DNA from 2 places in the Flavonifractor sp. An9 genome. Region 2 is predicted to be linked to the other one. Evidence: riboswitches for the same ligand, from Rfam matches in the RefSeq annotation. Region 2 holds a riboswitch; the other holds the start of a gene.

Region 1 (5,041 bases), on a different contig from region 2:
CTGGGGCCCCGGTACGGGGATCTGAAGGAGCAGGTGGACCCCTGGTCCGCCAAGGGCTACCGGGTGCTGTTGGCCGCAGAATACCAGGGGATGCCCGACCAGAAGGGGCTGGACCCCCGGCGGGTGTGCCCCATGGCCCTGGTGCTGCTGTCCAACCGGGTGCGGGAATCGGCGCCCAAGACCTTCCAGTTCTTTGCCGAGCAGAAGGTGGCCGTTAAGGTCATTTCCGGCGATAACCCGGTGACGGTGGCCGAGGTGGCCCGTCAGGCGGGCATCCAGGGGGCGGACCGCTATGTGGACGCCGCCACCCTCCACTCCGATGCCGACATGGACCGGGCGGTGCGGGAATTTACCGTGTTCGGCCGGGTCACCCCCGACCAGAAGCGCAAGCTGGTCCAGGCCCTTCAGCGGGCGGGCCACACCGTGGCCATGACCGGCGACGGCGTCAACGACGTGCTGGCCCTGAAGGACGCCGACTGCGGCATTGCCATGGCCTCCGGCGCGGAGGCCGCCTGCCACGCCGCCCAGCTGGTGCTCCTCAACTCCGACTTTGCCGCCATGCCCAAGGTGGTGGCCGAGGGCCGGCGGGTCATCAACAACATCCAGCGGGCTGCCGCCCTCTATCTGGTGAAAAACATCTTCTCCTTCTTCCTGTCCATCATCTCCCTGTTCGCCACCTTCCCCTACCCGGTGACCCCGCTGCAGATCTCCTTCCTCAGCGCCGTCACCATCGGCGTGCCCTCCCTCTTCCTGGCTCTGGAGCCCAACCACGCCCTGGTAAAGGGAAAATTTCTTACCAACGTGTTCCGGGCAGCCCTGCCCGGCGGCCTTACCGACCTGATCATCGTGCTGGGGCTGGAGGCCTTCTATCTGGTGTTCGGCTTCACCACCGACGAGCTGTCCACCATGTCCACCATTCTGCTGGTGGTCATCGGCCTGCTGGTGCTCTATCAGGTATGTAAGCCCTTCGACTGGAAGCGGCGGGTGCTGATGATCGCCATGAGCGCCTCCTCCGCGGTGGCCATCATCTGGTTCGGGGCCAGCTTTGGCCTGAGCCAGCTGACGATTCAGTCCTTCCTGGTGCTGGTGGTGTTCCTGTGCCTGTCCTACCCGGTGATGAACGTGCTGCTGAAGGTATGTCAGTACGGCGCCCTGCTGTGGGACAAGGCCAGACATATGAGGCGCCGCACATGAGTCTGACGGTACGGCCCTACCGTCCGTCGGACTGCCCCATTCTGGCGGAGCTCTTTTATCAGACGGTTCATGGAGTGTGCGGACAGGACTACACCCCGGAGCAGCTGGATGCCTGGGCCGACGGACAGGTGGATCTGGCGGCCTGGGATGCCTCCTTTCAGGCCCACACTACTTTGGTGGCGGAGTGGGACGGGATGGTGGCTGGCTTTGCCGATCTGGCCGACGACGGCTACCTGGACCGGCTCTATGTCCATAAGGATCTCCAGGGCCGGGGGATTGCCACCGCCCTGTGCGACGGCCTGCCCGGCGCCCGGCTGACCCATGCTTCTCTTACCGCCCGGCCCTTCTTTGAACACCGGGGCTGGCGGGTGGAGCGGGAGCAGCAGGTGGAACGCCATGGGGTCAAATTGACCAATTTTGTCATGGTATGGGAACCGCCCTGTGCGCTCATATGACAAGAAATTACCTTTACTTTTCCTCTGCGTCCTGATATAATGAGCGGAGAATTGAATCGTATCCGCAGTTGTGGCAGTGCCGCGAAAGGGGAAGCCGGTGCAAATCCGGCGCAGTCTTACCTCTACTGTAAGCGTGGACGAAGGCGCGAATACCATTGGCCCGTGGGGCTGAGAAGGTGCGCCGGAGGAGGAAACGCAAGCCAGGAGACCCGCTGCAGGGATACCGTATTGCGTAGCTCTGAGGTGGAGAGGTGCGGCATTTTTTCATTGAAAAAGGCCCTCCCCAAAGCTGGGGAGGGCCTTTTTGTGTCGAAGGAGGCGGTCTGGTGCTGGAACTATATATCCCGGTGGGGAACAAGCAGCTGCGCTGCGGCTATACCACCGGCACTTGTGCCGCCGCCGCTACAGCCGGGGCAGTCCGGTTGCTGCTTACCGGGGAGGCTTTGCCCGCAGTGCGGGTGGATACCCCTGCGGGGATCGCGGTGGAGGTTGAACTGCTGGAACAGTCCGCCGGAACCGGCTGGGCCAGCTGCGCCGTCCGGAAGGACGGCGGGGACGACCCGGATGTGACAAACGGAACCCTGATCTTCGCACGGGCGGAAAAGACCGACACCCCCGGCATCACCATCGACGGCGGTACCGGCGTGGGCCGGGTGACCCGGCCCGGACTGGACCAGCCGGTAGGCGCAGCTGCCATCAACTCCACCCCCCGGATGATGATCCGGCACCAGGCGGAGGAGGAGATGGCCAGGGCGGGCTATACCGGCGGACTGTCCATTACCATTTCGGTGCCGGAGGGAGAGACGCTGGCCGCCCACACCTTCAACCCCCGGCTGGGTATTGAAGGGGGCATCTCCATCCTGGGTACCAGCGGCATCGTCCGCCCCATGAGCGAGGCCGCCCTCATTGACTCCCTCTACCTGGAGCAGGATATAGCCAAAGCCGCAGGCGTGACCGATCTGCTGGTCACCCCCGGCAACTACGGGGATTCCTTCGCGGAGGGGACTCTGGACCTGGACCTGACCCATCGCTGCACTTGCAGCAACTATCTGGGTCACGCCATCGACCACGCTGCCGGGCTGGGCTTCCGATCCTTCCTGCTGGTGGGCCACCTGGGCAAGCTGATTAAAGTGGCGGCGGGGAACATGAACACCCACTCCAAGGTGGCCGATGGCCGGCGGGAGACCCTCACCGCCCACGCTGCCCTGGCGGGCGGGAGCCCGGCGCTGCTGAAAGCCCTCTTTGCCTGCCCTACCACCGATGCCGGGGTAGAGCTGCTGAAAGAGGACGGGCTGCTGGAGCCGGTGATGGCCTCCATCGCCCAGGCTCTGGAGGAGGTGCTGCACCACCGGGCCGGGCCCGACCTGGCCATTGAGGCGGTGTTCTTCTCCAACCAGTACGGACTGCTGGGAAAGACAACAGGGGCTGAAAACTTGCTGGCTCTGCATCAACATCAATCGTAGGGGCGACTTTTACGGCCGTCCGCCGATACAGATAGGAGTTTCGATTATGGTACATTTCATCGGCGCGGGCCCCGGTGGGGCCGATCTCATCACCGTGCGGGGAGCTAAGCTGCTGGGGGAGGCGGATGTCATCATCTATGCCGGTTCCCTGGTGAACCCCGCCCTGCTGGATTATAAAAAGGAGGGCTGCCAGGTCTATGACAGCGCCAAGATGACCCTGGAAGAGGTCATTGAGGTAATGAAGGACACCGAGGCCAGGGGGGGCACCACTGCCCGGCTCCACACCGGCGATCCCTCTCTGTACGGCGCCCACCGGGAGCAGATGGACGAGCTGGACAAACTGGGTATCTCCTACGACGTGACCCCCGGTGTGTCCTCCTTCTCGGGAGCGGCTGCTGCCCTCTGCGCGGAGTATACTCTGCCCGATGTATCACAGTCGGTTATCATTACCCGCATGGCGGGCCGTACCCCGGTGCCCGAGGGGGAGCAGCTGCGGAAGATGGCCTCCCACGGCTGCACCATGGTGCTCTTCCTGTCCACCGGCCTGCTGGAGCAGGTGGAGGAGGAGCTGATGGCGGGGGGCTATGCGCCCGATACCCCGGCGGCCATCGTGTACAAGGCCACCTGGCCGGAGGAGAAGGTGTACCGCTGCACCGTGTCCACCCTGGCGAAAACCGCCAAGGAGAACCATGTAACCAAGACGGCCCTCATTACTATCGGTTATTTTCTGGGGGATGATTACAAGCGGTCCAAGCTGTACGACCCCACCTTTACCCATGAATTCCGGGAGGCCAGCAAGTGATGGCGGCCATCATTGCCTTTACCCGGCGGGGGGCGGCTTTGGGCCGTACCCTGGCTGATGCGCTGGAGGCCACCCTCCATGTGCCTGCCCGGTTCGCCCCTGAGGTGGGGGCGGAGGCCTATGACAGCCTGGAGGGCTGGACGGAAAAAGCCTGGGCCGAGGCGGACGCCCTCCTCTTTGTGGGAGCGGCGGGCATCGCCGTCCGGGCCATTGCCCCCCATGTGAGGGATAAATTTACCGACCCCGCCGTGGTGAGCGTGGACGAGGCGGGGCGGTTTGTGATCCCCCTGCTGTCCGGTCATGTGGGAGGGGCCAATGAGCTGGCCCTGAAGGTGGCCGCCCTTACCGGCGGTCAGGCGGCGGTGTCCACCGCCACCGACGTCAACGGCCTCTTTGCTGTGGACGTGTGGGCCAGGGAGCGGGACATGGTCATTACCGACCGGGTGCTGGCCAAGGAGATCTCCGCCGCCCTGCTGGAGGGGAAGCCGGTGGGTTTTGTCAGCGACTTCGGCCACCCCTGCCCGGCGGGACTGACTCGCGGCCTGGCGGAGCTGGGGGTGTGGGTCACCTACCGGCGGGGAGAGGGGCCCTTTCTCCGCACCCTGCGGCTGGCCCCCAAGGGACTGATCCTGGGCATCGGCTGCCGGAGAGGAACTCCTATGGAGACCATCCGGGCGGCGGTGGAGGAGGCCCTGTCCGGCTATGAAGCCCAGTCGGTAACCCAGGTGGCCACCATTGATTTGAAACAGGACGAACCAGGCCTGCTGGCCTTCTGTGCCGCCCACAACCTGCCCCTGGCCGTCTTTTCGGCGGCGGAGCTGGAACAGGCGGAGGGAGCCTTCACCCCGTCTGCCTTTGTGGCCCATATCACCGGGGTGGACAACGTGTGCGAGCGGGCGGCAGTGTGTGCCGGCGGTACCATTCTGGTGCCCAAGCAGGCGAAAAACGGCGTCACCGTGGCGGTGGCGGGAAGGAAGATCCTATGAAAAAAGTAACTGTCATCGGACTGGGCCCCGGCGGAGGTGCCGACCTCACCGGCCGTGCCCGGGCCGCTTTGGAAGGGTGCGACCTGATCGTGGGCTATACCGCCTATATCGAGCTGGTCAAGCCGGATTTCCCTGAAAAAG
Region 2 (5,041 bases):
AGTACAGCTTATCCATACCCAGCTCCGTGAGCCGGGGGGCCATAGCCTCCTTCAACGCGCCGATAAGGGCGCAGTGGGAGAACAAGGCACCCAGCACCGTTGCCTGATCGGCCAGAGGGGTAAAGGCATCCTTGGCCAGGTAGGTATCCTTGGCCTTGGCATACTCATGGTTGAACCACCGCATACCCAAAGTCTCCAGCTCGTAACTGCCGTCGGTGGGAGCCAGCAGATAGGCCGCCAGAGCCGTATCAAAAACGAAGCCGCCTCCCTCGATGCCCTCGTTCAGCAGTCTGGACAGCAGGGTTTTCACATCGTGGGTGTTCTTCTTGATGTCAGGAGCAAAGAGGGCCTTGAGAACGTCGTTATATCCCTCCATCTGGTCAGCCCGGAGAATGGCGGCGTGGCTATCCTGCTCACTCTCCCAGTGCTCCACCACAACCACGTCCAGAGAGGGCAGGGCCAGCACATCCACGCTGTCCTTCTGCCGCCAGATAGACAACAGCTCCTCTGCCCGGTTCAAATCGGTGACATCTTCGCTGGTGCAGGTGCCGGTAAACTGTTCCTCCTGCTGCACCTCCCCCTGAGGAGCGCTGAGGCCCAGCTTGTCGATCAGCTTATTGAACTCCAGCTTGAGGAAAAGCTCGTACAGGACGGCGGCATTGGGTTCCTTCCGCAGGTTGGCCTCGGGGGTGAAGTCGATGGGGGCATCGCAGTGGATGAGGGCCAGGTCGTAGGACATTTTAGCCTGGTCTGCCCCTTCGGTCAGTTTCTTAAGCACGGCAGGCTTGGCCTCTACGCTGTCCAGATCCTGATAAATGGCTTCCACGCTGTGGTAGCGCTGGATCAGGTCCATGGCGGTCTTTTCACCGATCCCCTTGACACCGGGGATGTTATCGCTGGTATCCCCCATCAGTGCCTTCAGGTCCACCATGTGGATGGGATCAAAGCCGTAGGCCTCCCGGAAGGCCTCGGGGGTCATCTCCTTGGTGGTGGTCTGGCCCATACGGGTGGACACCAGCTTCACCCGGGTGGTATCGGTGACCAGCTGGAGGGAGTCCTTGTCGCCGGTGACGATGACGGTATTCCACCCGGCGGCGGTATCCTTCACCGAGATGGTACCGATGAGGTCGTCGGCCTCCCAGCCATCCATCTCATAGCGAGGGATGTTCATGGCCTCCAGTACCTGCTTCAGGATAGGCAATTGAGCCGCCAACTCCTCCGGCATCCCCTTCCGCTGGGCCTTATAGCCTTCATAGGCCAGGTGGCGGAAGGTGGGGGCCTTTCGGTCAAAGGTGACGCACAGGGCGTCGGGCTGTTCCTCGTCTATCAGCTTGAGCAGGATGTTCACGAAGCCATAGACGGCGTTGGTGGGGGTGCCGTCCTTGGTGGTAAGCAACCGGATTCCGTAAAAGGCCCGGTTGATGATGGAATTGCCGTCAATGACCATGAGCTTCATGAAAGGACCTCCTGCTGTCCGGTACTCCCGGACATAAAATCTCAGGATATAGTATACCAGCTTTCTCCGTCCCATACAAGAGAAAAGCCCGCCGGGTCACCTCACAATGGTGACCGCTATGTGCGCCGAGGTCAAATACCCCTCGGCAGAAGCCAGCAGGATATAGATCCTTCTGAGACGGCGGTATTAGGAAGGTCCTTCCCCTCCGGCTTCAGGCATGGCTAACATTCCGCGCCCAATAGCGCCGCATATGTCGGCGCACGGACTTGCTCAGCGCAGGAATACCCAGCAGTTCCAGTCCGGTCTGCCAGGTGCAGCCCACTTGTCTGAACAATACATCCAGCTCCCCGGGCAGCTCCTCCCGGCAGGGAGGCTGACCTGTCCGTCGGACCGCCGCGCAGTACTCCCCCAGTGTTTGTCGGGCATCCTCATCCAAGCATATACCCCGGGACGCGCACCGCTTCAGGAAGGGCAGGGTGTCCACCCGCTCGGGCCAGTCCGCCGGCCACATGCGCTCTGCCGCCTGCTGGCGGCTCCGGCCCCGTGCCCGCCAACAGGCATGATGGAGGGAACCAAAGCGCTTTTCCAGATACCAGCGGTAGACGCACAGCAACCGCTCCGGACGGGGCGAACCATTGCGCCCCTCCATGGTCTCCACCAGTGACTCCAATAGTTCTTCGTCGGAAAAGCTGGTATACACCTGTCTGCCAATGGGACATTCCGGGGAAAAATAGAGGGTAAGATCTCCATCCAGCTGCTGAGATAATCCGGGCGTATCGGCCATTTCCTCCTCCAGTTCCGCCAGCCACTGACGATATCCATTCAATTCCCGCTGGGACAATCTGTTCTTTCCGGTCCGTTCCATAGCTTTACTACCTCCCTGCCGCTGCAAATGGATTCCGGCGGGGACATCTATGGCCCAGACCATAGCAAAAGAAAAGAGTTTCCCGGACGGGAAACTCTTTTTTCATCAGCTCAAACGCCTGTGCTGTCACGCGCCATTTCCCCGCCGAATATGCGCGTTACCGTCGCGGCTGGCTGGTCTCCTGGCTTGGATTCAACCTTACGCCCGTCTTCCCATCCGTACCCGGACAGTGACCTTATGAGCGCTCGTCATCCTTACAGTAGAGAGGGCTGCTGCGGACTTGCACCGCATTCCCATTGAAAGCTCCGCCTCTGAGGACGGATAGCTACCAACCGCTGATTGGATTCAGTTGTTGTTTCTATTATATCATCTTCGTCCGAAAATACAATGCCTACTTTGGTTACATCCCGCCGTAAGGTCCGTTCCACCCGCCGGGCTGAGGACGCTGAGGAAAGGCTCCATACACCACCCAGTTATAAAAATTGGCATTGGCCGCCCCCATATAGGGGCCGATCCACAGGCTCAGAATACCCAGGGTGAAGGGAGACAAAATCAGCCATCCCAGGAAGGACAGGTCCTGTACGAACAGTGCCATGATATTGCCCCGCATGGCGCTGCGGCTGTGGCCAATGGCCTCCAGGGCGCCCATCTCCGGGTGGTCCAGCAGAAAGTAGACCGCCAGCCGGTAACGATAGGATATGGCAATCATCCAAACCAGCATGATCAAAGCGCCAACAAGGATCAGGGTGACGCTGTGCATTAGATAGGCCAGGAACACAAAGCCCACATAGACCGCCATACCGATGAGCCCCCACAGGAACACAAACAGGGCCGACAGGAAATTCACAGCCAGTGCCCGTCCTATCGTATAAAAGCCATCCAGCAGATTGCGGTAGCTGGGCCCTTCCCGCCGGGCCAATCGCAGGCTATAGGAGGTATATCCGTAATCCATCACCCAGCTATAGAGCGCCAGCAGCAGCTCCATGACCAGAATCACTGTAATACGCTGGGGGGTAAAAATGGCGGTCAGGATCTCTTCCACTTCATAGTTGGTCTCTGTTAGATAAAAATAGGCAGCCTGAAAAGGCTCAGATACAAAATTCAGCACCACACTGCTCAGTACACCGGTCAGCAGCACATACACCAGCGTTACCAGCATGGGGTGGGGATAGGCCCCCCGCATGGCATCCCGTGCCAGCCACTTGGACTCAGGACGGTTATATCCCATGGTACTCCCTCACAATCGTTTCTACCTTGTTGAGGAAATGATACCACATCATGTTTTCGATTGCAACCCGGGCAGCACCACCGTAAAGGTCACGCCCCCCGTCCGGTTGACCGCCCAGCAGCGTCCTCCATGGGCCTCCACCGCCGCCCGGACAATGGCCAGGCCCAAACCGGTACCTCCGTCCGCCCGGCTGCGGCCCTCATCCCCCCGGTAGAAGGGCTCAAACAGGCGGTCCAGATGTTTTTGCGGGATGACGGGGCCGTCGTTGTCCACGGTCAGCGTGATCCGCCGTCCCTTTTGGGCCAGGGAAATGGTCACCGCGCCGCCGGGGGTGCAGTGGCGCAGGGCATTGTCCGCCAGATTGTCCACCATTTCCTCCAACCGCAGCCGGTCCCCCAGCATGGATGCCGGGGCCAGTTGAGTACGCAGTTCAATGTTCTTTTCCTCTGCCAGCAGGGACAGCCGTGCAGCACCATTCTCCACCAGAGCATCCAGATCCAGGGGTTCCCGTTCCACCTTGCCGCCGCTCTCCAGCCGGGCCAGGTCCATCAGGCTCCCCACCAGGGCCGCCATCCGGTCGCTCTCAGCCACCACGGTGTCCAGATACTGGCCCCGCTTGGCGGGGTCGATGTCCTCCCGCAGGGCCTCGGCATGGGTGCGCAGCACCGCCAGAGGAGTCTTGAGTTCATGGGCCGCCCCCCGGACGAAGGCCCGCTCCCGCCGGATGGCCCGGTACTCCAGCCAGGCTGTGAACAGGGCCAGGGCCGCCGCCGCTCCCAGGGTGAGCAGGAGCACCGGTTTCAGCCCGGTGAGGGCGTACAGCTCAGGCAGGTAATAGTTTGACGCGAGAGGTCTCACGGCGCCGACATCCAGATAGGCGTTGGAATACTGGCCGCCGCCAAAGGCCAGCCCTCCCTGGGCAGTCTGGGGAATCCTCTCCTCCAGCTCGTCCACCTCTGCCGCCAGAGCCTGGTACCGCTCCAGCTGGGGCTCCGGATCCCCCCGGCCCAGCAGGGGGGAATAAAACTCCACCCAGGTACCGGAATAGGACTGCGGCGCCTGGCCGGGGAACAGGTCGGCCTGCGTATCGGCCAACACCACTTCCCCCGTTTCAAAGCAGAGAGTCAGCTTCTGCACATACAGCACCTGGCCCTCACGCCAGCCCACCGCCCGGAGGCCGGTAAACTCCGTCCCAGCCGCGCCGGCATCCCCCTGGTACAAGACCGGTTCCCGGTAGCCCTCCAGGGTGTCCAGTGCCGCCAGCATCTGCTCCTGGGACAGGACCGGATCAAGGACCAGGTACAGGACCGGCTCCTCCTCTGGATCAGCATCCTCTACCATCGCGGTATAGCCCATCAGCATCTGTGTCTGGCCCAGCCGGTCCCCGTCCTCCGTGTACGCCCGGAGAAAGAGCTGCCCCCCGTAGTCCCGGAGCAGCCACCCCCCGCTCATGGTGAGGATGGCGGAACAATAGCCGTCCTCCCAGGGAAGA

Evidence for each region. A riboswitch is a leader RNA that binds a small molecule or an ion and turns the genes downstream of it on or off. The one in region 2 is predicted to bind cobalamin.
Region 1: it holds a riboswitch for cobalamin, as region 2 does, so the genes downstream of both, cbiD (cobalt-precorrin-5B (C(1))-methyltransferase CbiD) here and B5G40_RS09675 (hypothetical protein) in region 2, are expected to answer to the same signal.

The regions. Positions count from the first base shown of each region.
Region 1 covers NZ_NFHC01000003.1:155,645-160,685, reverse strand. Annotated here, with positions in the region: gene B5G40_RS03750 (cation-translocating P-type ATPase) at 1-1,194, shown strand, start outside; gene B5G40_RS03745 (GNAT family N-acetyltransferase) at 1,197-1,649, shown strand; cobalamin riboswitch at 1,698-1,881, shown strand; gene cbiD (cobalt-precorrin-5B (C(1))-methyltransferase CbiD) at 1,976-3,112, shown strand; gene cobM (precorrin-4 C(11)-methyltransferase) at 3,159-3,914, shown strand; gene B5G40_RS03730 (cobalt-precorrin 5A hydrolase) at 3,914-4,900, shown strand; gene cobJ (precorrin-3B C(17)-methyltransferase) at 4,897-5,041, shown strand, end outside.
Region 2 covers NZ_NFHC01000013.1:33,481-38,521, reverse strand. Annotated here, with positions in the region: gene polA (DNA polymerase I) at 1-1,456, opposite strand, end outside; gene B5G40_RS09675 (hypothetical protein) at 1,668-2,321, opposite strand; cobalamin riboswitch at 2,475-2,669, opposite strand; gene B5G40_RS09670 (DUF975 family protein) at 2,722-3,549, opposite strand; gene B5G40_RS09665 (sensor histidine kinase) at 3,598-5,041, opposite strand, start outside.